DNA from 2 places in the Arthrobacter sp. NPDC080086 genome. Region 1 is predicted to be linked to the other one. Evidence: predicted binding sites of a transcription regulator. Region 1 holds the regulator's gene; the other holds the start of a gene.
The links. Region 1 encodes LexA, which represses DNA repair genes until DNA is damaged. Its sites were predicted from a motif close to TCGAACANNTGTTCGA; they were not measured.
Positions count from the first base shown of each region.

Region 2: a site for LexA is predicted at 1,782-1,797, ahead of umuD (translesion error-prone DNA polymerase V autoproteolytic subunit). Genes of this name have one in related genera too.

Region 1 covers NZ_JBFBKP010000076.1:5,071-9,486, reverse strand. Annotated here, with positions in the region: gene AB0305_RS18950 (ATP-dependent DNA helicase) at 1-1,571, shown strand, start outside; gene lexA (transcriptional repressor LexA) at 1,700-2,449, opposite strand; gene AB0305_RS18940 (LysM peptidoglycan-binding domain-containing protein) at 3,065-3,370, shown strand; gene AB0305_RS18935 (histidinol-phosphate transaminase) at 3,488-4,416, shown strand, end outside.
Region 2 covers NZ_JBFBKP010000004.1:110,071-114,486, forward strand. Annotated here, with positions in the region: partial or broken gene AB0305_RS03325 (GNAT family N-acetyltransferase) at 1-362, shown strand, start outside; gene AB0305_RS03330 (hypothetical protein) at 434-1,651, opposite strand; gene umuD (translesion error-prone DNA polymerase V autoproteolytic subunit) at 1,811-2,242, shown strand; gene AB0305_RS03340 (Y-family DNA polymerase) at 2,252-3,550, shown strand; gene AB0305_RS03345 (GNAT family protein) at 3,581-4,153, shown strand; gene AB0305_RS03350 (cupredoxin domain-containing protein) at 4,288-4,416, shown strand, end outside.

The sequences.
Region 1 (4,416 bases):
CGGCCTCGCAGCTGGGCCGGGAAGTGGTCCGGCTCCGGGAATGGGCCGAGAACACGGCCACCGGCGACCGCGACGAACTGCTCCCCGGCGTGACCGACCGCGCCTGGCGGCAGGTGTCCGTCACCGCCATGGAATGCCTCGGCGCGCAGAAGTGCCCGTCGGCCGCCGAATGCTTCAGCGAACTGGCGCGCCAGGACGCGGCGGACGCCGACGTCGTGGTCACCAACCACGCCATGCTGGCCGTGAGCGCCTTCGAGGGCCTGGCCGTGCTGCCCGACTACGACGTCGTCGTCGTGGACGAGGCGCACGAACTCCAGGACCGGGTCACCGGGGCCGTCTCCGGCCAGCTCTCCGTGGCCATGGTCCACGCCGCCGCCTCGGGCGCCCGCAAGCACACCGGCATCACCGTGGACGCGCTGAACAACGCCGCCGCGAACCTCGAGCTCGCCGTCGCGGGGGTTCCCGGCGGACTGATGCCCAACGGCCTGAACAGCGAACAGCTCGACTGCGTGGACCAGCTCCGGGACGCCTGCCGTGCGGCGCTCTCCGACTCCAAGGGAGACGGCTCCACCACGGCCGACGGCGGCCGGCAGCTTGCGCGCTCCCGGCTGATGGTGATCCTGGAGCTCTGCGAACGCCTGCTCGCGGCCCGCGAGAACCGCGAGGTGGTGTGGTTCTCGCGGCAGAGCACCTTCGACCCGCAGCAGGGCTACTCGCAGCCGGACGATTCGGCGCCCGCGCTGATCAACATCGCCCCGCTCAGCGTGGCCGGGCGGCTGCGGGAGGGCCTGTTCGCGGACCACACCGTGGTGCTGACCTCGGCCACCCTCGCCATCGGCTCGGCCTTCGAACCGGCCGCGGGGGGCCTGGGCCTGGTGGGCCCCGGCGCCCCGAGCTGGACCGGCGTCGACGTCGGGTCGCCGTTCGAATACCCCAAACAGGGCATCCTCTACGTCGCCAAGCACCTGCCCAAACCGGGCCGGGGGACCGCGCCCGAGGCCCTGGACGAGCTCGAGAAGCTGATCCGCGCCTCCGGCGGCGGCGCGCTCTGCCTCTTCTCCTCCCGGCGCGCCGCGGAGGAGGCCGCCGACGCGCTCCGGCCGCGGCTGGGCCTGAGCATCCTCTGCCAGGGCGAATCCACCATGACCGCGCTGGTCAAGCAGTTCGCGGACGAACCGGACACCTGCCTCTTCGGCACCATGTCCCTGTGGCAGGGCGTTGACGTGCCCGGCAACTCCTGCCGGCTGGTGGTGATCGACCGGATCCCGTTCCCGCGGCCGGACGATCCGCTGATGACGGCCCGCTCCCGGGCCGTGGCGCAGGCCGGGGGCAACGGCTTCATGAGCGTCTCGGCCACGCACGCGGCGATCCGGCTGGCGCAGGGCGCGGGCCGGCTGATCCGTTCGACGTCGGACCGCGGCGTGGTGGCGGTGCTGGACTCACGGCTGTCCACCGAGCGTTACGGCGGCTTCCTCCGGGCCGCGCTGCCGCCGTTCTGGGCCACCACGGACCCGGCGGTGGCCGTGGCGTCGCTGGAGCGGCTCGCGAAAGAGGCCGCGCAGGGGTCGTAGGCCCCCGGGGCAGGGACGTTCGGCGGGGTTTGGCGGCGCTCAGGCCTCGGCGTCCGGGCGGGGTGGGGTCCCCAGCTCCGGGCGTTCAGCGCGTTCAGCCGGGCCCCTGGCCGGCGGCGTTGCCCGCGCTACAGGGAGCGGAGGACCGAGACGACCTTGCCCATGATGACGGCGTGGTCGCCCAGGATCGGTTCGTACTGGGTGTTCTGCGGCAGCAGCCAGGTGTGGCCGTCGCGCTGCCGGAACGTCTTGACCGTGGCTTCGTCATCGAGGAGGGCGGCCACGATGTCGCCGTTGACGGCGTCGTTCTGCCGGCGAACCACCACCCAGTCCCCGTCGCAGATCGCGGCGTCGATCATGGAATCGCCCGCGACCTTGAGCATGAACAGCTCACCGTGGCCCACGAGCTGGCGCGGCAGGGGGAGGACGTCCTCCACCACCTGGTCGGCCAGGATCGGGCCACCGGCGGCGATCCGGCCCACAAACGGGACCATCGCCGTGTCCGTGGCGCTGGCCAGTTCCGACACCGCGAGTCCGCCGACGGCCTTCAGCCCGCGGGGCTGTTCGACGCCGGAAATCGGGGTGGACCCCTCGTCCAGGGTCAGCGGCATCAACACTTCCATGGCGCGGGGACGCTTGGGGTCCCGGCGTAGGTAGCCCAGCTTCTCCAGCTGGGAGAGCTGGTGGGTCACGCTGGAGAGGCTGGCCAGCCCCACCGTGTCCCCGATCTCGCGCATCGACGGCGGATAGCCGTTGTCCGTCACGGACCGCTGGATGGTTTCGAGGATCTTCTTCTGACGGACGGTGAGGCTCTTGGGCGCCCGGGCAGGCTGGGCGCCGCGCCGGGTTGCCCTCCCGCCGGTGGCTTGTGCTGCCATGGTCCCCGTGCCTTCCGTTCGTGGTGCGGATCCGTGGCCGGCGGACCGAGTGAAGCGGCCCGATTGCTGCGAATCCTAAAAATGTCAGTGCCTGCCGTTTGACTGCTCTTGATCACCGCTGGCGGGTGTTCGACAGGTTTCAGACTGCAGGTGCGGAGTGCGGGTCCTTCGAGGGACCGGTTCCGTGCTTCAAAAATAGGTCAGCCGCCGGTGTTTTTCAAACATTTGTTCTAGCGAGTCTCGACAGAGTTCGTTCATAGGTGCTAAAAAGAGAACAGCAAGATTCGAAGATGTGTTCGAAGATTGCAAGTGGAGAACCACGGCCGGTTTCGGCCTTGTGTTCGAAGCGAATGATGGTTCAGCCGGTTGGCGGCAGGTACGAGGAGTACGCCGGGCGGCAACGACAAGTCCAGGAGGGCTCAGTTCATGTCAGCAAGAATCGCTTTCGCCGGTTCGCAGTTTTCCGACGCCGGAAGGCCGGCACTGTATCTCGTGCCGGATACTGCCACGGCCTTCTCCGGGGCGGTAGCTCCGTTCGCGGCCCCGGCCGACGCTGACGCGACCGCCGGGAGCGCGTCAGCTGTACGCCGGGCCCACTCTTCGGCCCAGGCTCCCTTGCGGCTGACCCGGCGGGGACGCTTCGTCTTCTTCGGACTGCCCTTGATCCTGCTCGCGGCCCTGCTGCTGTCCCTGGCAGGCTCCCTGACCGCGCCGGCGAAGGCCGCCGATTCCCCTGCATCGCTGGCAACCACCCCGACGGTCACCGTGACCGTGCAGCCCGGGGAGTCCCTGTGGACCATCGCCGGCACCGTCGACCCGAAACGGGATCCGAGGGACGTGGTCGCCGAGATCGTGCAGCTGAACAACCTCGACGCCGCGCCGGTCCTGCCCGGCCAGCAGCTCTTCGTTCCGACCCCCTAAGCTGAATCCCCGGGACGGAGCGTCCGCCGAACTTGGTAAGGCCATTCGCCGGCCGCGGGATGGGCCGTCGTTGGTCACGGTTTCCGGCCAGACAGTCCTCTCACTTAAACTGGGGACGTGACTGACCAGCTTGAGCGACTCAACCGACTTCCCCTCCGGACCAACCTGCGGGGCCTGCGCCCCTACGGTGCTCCCCAGCTGGACGTTCCGATTCTCCTGAACGTCAACGAGAACACCCATGGTGTCCCCGCCGACGTGCGGGCAGCGATCGCGGAGGCCGTCTCTGAGGCGGCTGCCGGGCTCAACCGCTATCCGGACCGGGAGTTCACCGAACTCCGCGGGGCGCTGGCCGAATACCTTGGCCACGGGCTGGACGCCACGAACATCTGGGCCGCCAACGGTTCCAATGAGGTGCTGCAGCAGATTCTCCAGGCCTTCGGCGGTCCGGGCCGCAACGCCCTCGGTTTCCCTCCCACGTACTCCATGTACCCGCTGCTCGCTGCCGGAACGGACACCGGCTACGTCGCCGGCGTCCGCGGCGAGGGCTACAGCCTGACCGCCGAGTCCGCCGCCCGGCAGGTCCGCGAGCTGCAGCCGAACATCGTCTTCCTCTGCTCGCCCAACAACCCCACCGGCACGGGCCTTGGCCTTGATGTCGTCGAAGCCGTCTACGAGGCGGGGGAGGCCAGCCAGGCCATCATCATCGTCGACGAGGCGTACCACGAGTTCGCCCACGAGGGCACCCCGAGCGCCCTGATCCTGCTGCCCGGCCGGGAACGGCTGATCGTCTCCCGCACCATGAGCAAGGCCTTCGCCCTCGCCGGTGCCCGGATCGGCTATATGGCCGCGGCTCCCGAGGTCACCGACGCGCTGCGCCTGGTGCGCCTGCCGTACCACCTCTCCGCCATCACCCAGGCCACCGCCCTCGCCGCCCTCCGGCACCGCGAGGCGCTGATGGCCGATGTCGAGGACATCAAGCGGCAGCGCGACCGGATCGTCACCGAGCTGACCCGAATGGGCCTTACCCCGGCGTCGTCGGACTCGAA
Region 2 (4,416 bases), on a different contig from region 1:
GCGGGATAGAGCATCGGCCCGACGCGGACCTGGCGGGTTCCGCCGCGTTCGCCGATTTTGTGGAGGCTCTGCGCCGGGACGCGCGACCGGGGACTCCGCGGAAGCCCGGCTACGTGCCCTGTACGTATCTCTGGATTGTCGAGGGCAGCGAATTCCTTGGCTCCCTGGCGGTCCGCCACCACCTGAACGAATTCCTCCTCAACGAGGTGGGGCACATCGGCTACAGCGTCCGCCCGTCGGCGCGGCGGCGCGGTCATGCCGCCGGAGCCTTGGCGGAGGCGCTGCCGATCGCCCGCGGCCTGGGAATCGATCGGGCACTCCTGACCTGCGACGAGGACAACGCGGGCTCCCGCGCCACGATCGAAAAGAACGGCGGCGCCTACGAGGACACCCGGAACGGCAAGCGCCGCTACTGGATCGGGACGGCCCAGCCCTACGCCTGTTCGGCGGTAACGTCGCCGTCGCGTCCGTCGGCTCTGAGGGAACGGCGTCGGCCCAGCAACAGCACCAGGGCGGCGACGACGATCACCGCCACTCCGCCGGCACCCGCAACGACGCCGGGCGAACTCCACGGCGAGGGCCCGGCATTGTTTCCCACCGCGGCGTCGTTCCCCACTCCTGCGCCGTTCCCTGCCCCGGGGCCGGCCGGGCCCGGGGCAGGGAACGGCGCCGGCGGTGCGTAGCGGGAGACCGACCCGTTGCCCAGGCCGGTGCCCGGCGTCGCCGCGATGATGCTGCCGTCCGGGGCCACCGCGAGGTGCCCGGGGCGTCCCTCGGTCGGGATGGTGGAATCGACGGTCCGGGAGCCTGGCTTGATCACCGATATCCCCGGGGTGAGGACACTCGACACGTAGAGCGTCCCGTCGGGTCCGAGCGCCGCCTCGGTGGGGCCGCCGGGGACATAGATGGTGTAGCCCACCCGGTCCGCCCCCGTCCCGATGACCGCAACCTTGTTCGTGCTGATGTTCGTGACGTAGACCGTGCCGTCCGGGGCGACGGCGATGTCGTGGGGATTCTCCGTGGTGCCGGCCACCGTCCCGGTGGGAATCGTGTGGGATGCCGCGGCCTGGCCGGCGGGAACGATCGAGACCGTGCCCTCGATTTGGTTGACCACGTAGGCGGTGCCGTCCGCGCCGACGGCGACTTCCACCGGTCCCGCCCCGACCCCGATGACATGGTCCACCGCCGTGCCCCCGGCGGCAAGGACAAGCACCGTTTTGTTCTCCGGGTTCGGCACATACACTGTGCCGTCAGGGCCGGCGGCAATCAGGTGGTTGCCCCTCGACACCGGGATGGTCCGGGCGACGGCCGCGGCACCGGGAGGCACGACGCCGATCTCGGCCCCGCCGACGGAGCCACCCTGCTGCTGGGCCACGTAGAGCGTTCCGTCCGGCCCCAGGGCCAGTCCGGCCACGTTGGGGCCGGTCGTGATCCGGCGCGTAGGGCCCGGCTCGCCCGGCGGAATCACCAGGACCCCGCCGGGGCCGTCGTAGCCGCCGATGTAGGCGGTTCCGTCCGGGCCGACGACGACGTCGACCGGCGTCCCGCCCGTCGATACCACCTCCGCCGGCGCCAAGGCGGCCGGCGCCGCGACGGCCTGGGCCGCGACGGCTTGCCCAGCCCCGCCGCACAGGGCAGCTCCCACAGCCACAACCGCCAGCCAACGTGCTCGTGCCACCACTACCCCCAAACAGCGGGCCGCCCGGCGCGGCCAACCCCCGAAGCCTACTACCGAAGGGCTTCCCCCGGTCCAGTGTCCGCCCCCGGGTTTACACTTAGATTAGAACATATATTCGAACTAAGGTGTGTTGTGGGCGCAATTATCGGACCCCGCGTGATAGACGCGGGCACTTCCCTCCTCTCGGTGCTGATCTCGCCGGTGCCGGTGGCGGCCGGCTATCCCTCGCCCGCGCAGGACTACTTCGACGGCCGCATCGACCTGAACGAGCACCTGATCAAGGACATCACCAGCACCTACGTGGTCCGGGTCTCCGGGGACTCCATGGAGGGCGCCGGGATCAGCGACGGGGACGAACTGATCGTCAACCGGGCGCTGACACCCGTGGACGGATCCGTCGTCGTCGCGGTCCTGGACGGCGAGCTGACCATCAAGCGGCTACGGATCACCCGCAACGGGGTGGTGCTGCAGGCCGAGAACCCGGCCTACCCGGACATCAGGGTTCCGTCCCTGTCCGAACTCGTGGTCTGGGGCGTCGCCACGCGCTGCCTCCACGTGGTTTAGGGCGCCGTCATGGCCAGGCCCGCCCCGATGCGCCAGCTGCCCCAGATCGCCCTTGTGGACGTCAACTGCTTCTACGCGTCCGCCGAGCGCGCCTTCAACCCCGCCCTGGAGGGCCGTCCCGTCGTCGTGCTGTCCAACAACGATGGCTGTGCCGTCACGCGGTCACCCGAGGCGAAGCGGCTTGGGATTCCCCTCGGCGAGCCGTGGTTCAAGCTCGCCCCACGGGCCAGGGAGTGGGGACTGGTGGCGCTGTCCAGCAACTACGAACTCTACGGCGACATCAGCGCCCGGGTGATGGAACTGCTGGGCCGCTTCTCCGCCTGGCTGGAGGTGTACAGCATCGACGAGGCATTCCTGGGGGTGAAGGGCACCCCTGCGGAACTGCTGGCGCTGGGCGGACAGATGAAGACGGCGGTGCGACGCAACGTCGGCGTGCCCGTCTGCGTCGGCATCGCCCCCACCAAGACGCTGGCGAAGCTGGCCAACAAGTGGGCCAAGAACAATCCTGCCTTCGACGGCGTCTGCCACTGGGAGTCCGTGCCCGCCGCCGCCCGCGAGCGCCTGATGCGAAGCCTGTCGGTGATCGAAATCTGGGGCGTCGCCACCCGGCTGACCAAGCGGCTCAACGCCCTCGGCATCCACTCGATCCTGGACCTGGCCCGCGCGGACCCGGTGATGATCCGCGACCGGTTCTCCGTGGTCATGATGCGCACCGTCCTGGAACTGCAGGGCACCCCATGCATCCCGTTGGAAGAGGAACGCATCGGACGGGACCAACTGATCTTCTCCCGTTCCTTCTCCACCCCGCTGACTTCGGCAGCCGGGTTCCGGCAGGTCCTGAGCGTCTACGGGCAACAGGCCTCCGCCCGGCTGTCCCGGCACGGACTGCAGGCGAAGCTCCTCACCGCGTTCGCGGGCACCTCGCACTTCAACGCCCGGGACGTCTCGTTCCCCACGGTCAGTGTGGTCCTGCCGATGCCGACGGCGGATCCGGTGATCCTGACGCGGGCGGCGCATGCGCTGTTGCCCCGCATCGTGGACGGCGTGAAGTACGCGAAGGCCGGCATCATGGTCACCGACCTTCGGCCCACCGGGAACCAGGCACCGCTGTCCCCGTTCGAAAATCCGCGCGAGGAACGCCACATCGGGAGCCTGGTGGAGGACATCACACGCCGCTACGGCCGCGGCTCCATCGGACTGGGCTTCGGCGGCATCCGGGGCGGACCGGACTGGAGCATGAGGCGGGACATGCTCTCCCCCCGCTACACCACCCACTGGGACGAACTCCCCCTGGTCAAGGCCGCCTGACCGCGCCGGCCTATCAGCTAAGCTCCCGGCATGCCTTCTTCACTGTTTGAAACGGCCGTCCGGGACGGCGTCGTCCTGAAACCCCTGGAGCCGTGGCACGCCCCGGCCTTCGCCGAGCACATGGACCGGGCCCGGGACCACATCCGCCCCTGGGTGGGACCGGCTTTCGTCACCGACACCGTCGAGGGCGCCCGGGCCACCCTGCAGCGCTACGCCACGGCCACCGCCCGCGACGGCGCCCGCATCTACGGCCTCTGGGACGGGGACAGCATCATTGGCGGCGTCATGTTCGTGGCCTTCGACGCCGGCTGGGGCATCTGCGAGGTCGGCTGCTGGCTGGAACCCGGCGCGGTGGGCCGCGGACTCGTCACCCGCTCGGTCGCCCTGCTGATGGAATGGGCCTTCGAGGAACGCGGCGTCTCCCGGGTGGAGTGGCGGTGCCGGACCGACAACCTGCGCAGCGTCGCCATCGCCCGGCGGCTCGGCATGCGTTCGGAGGGCGTGCTCCGCAGCAGCTGGGTGTTCGACGGGTCCCGCTACGACAAGGAAGTCTTCTCGATCCTTCGCGGCGAGTGGGAGGCCACCCGCTCGGGGTCACGCTAGGACCGAGGCCGTCTCGGCGGCGGCCCCGGCCCCCCTCACCGCAATACCCGCCAAAATGCCCGGCGCCATCCGCACCGATGAGGAGCAGAATTAAGGCGGGTTGCTTAGGTCAACTGATTCGCCGGAGGTGGGTCATGGTCACCGGAAGAAAATGTGGCGTCGTCGCTGCGCTCGCGGCCCTGGTGCTGGGTGTGGCCGGCTGCGGCTCGGGAGGCGGCACGGCTCCCCCGTCCGGCACCTCCGCGAGCGCCGCCATGCCGATG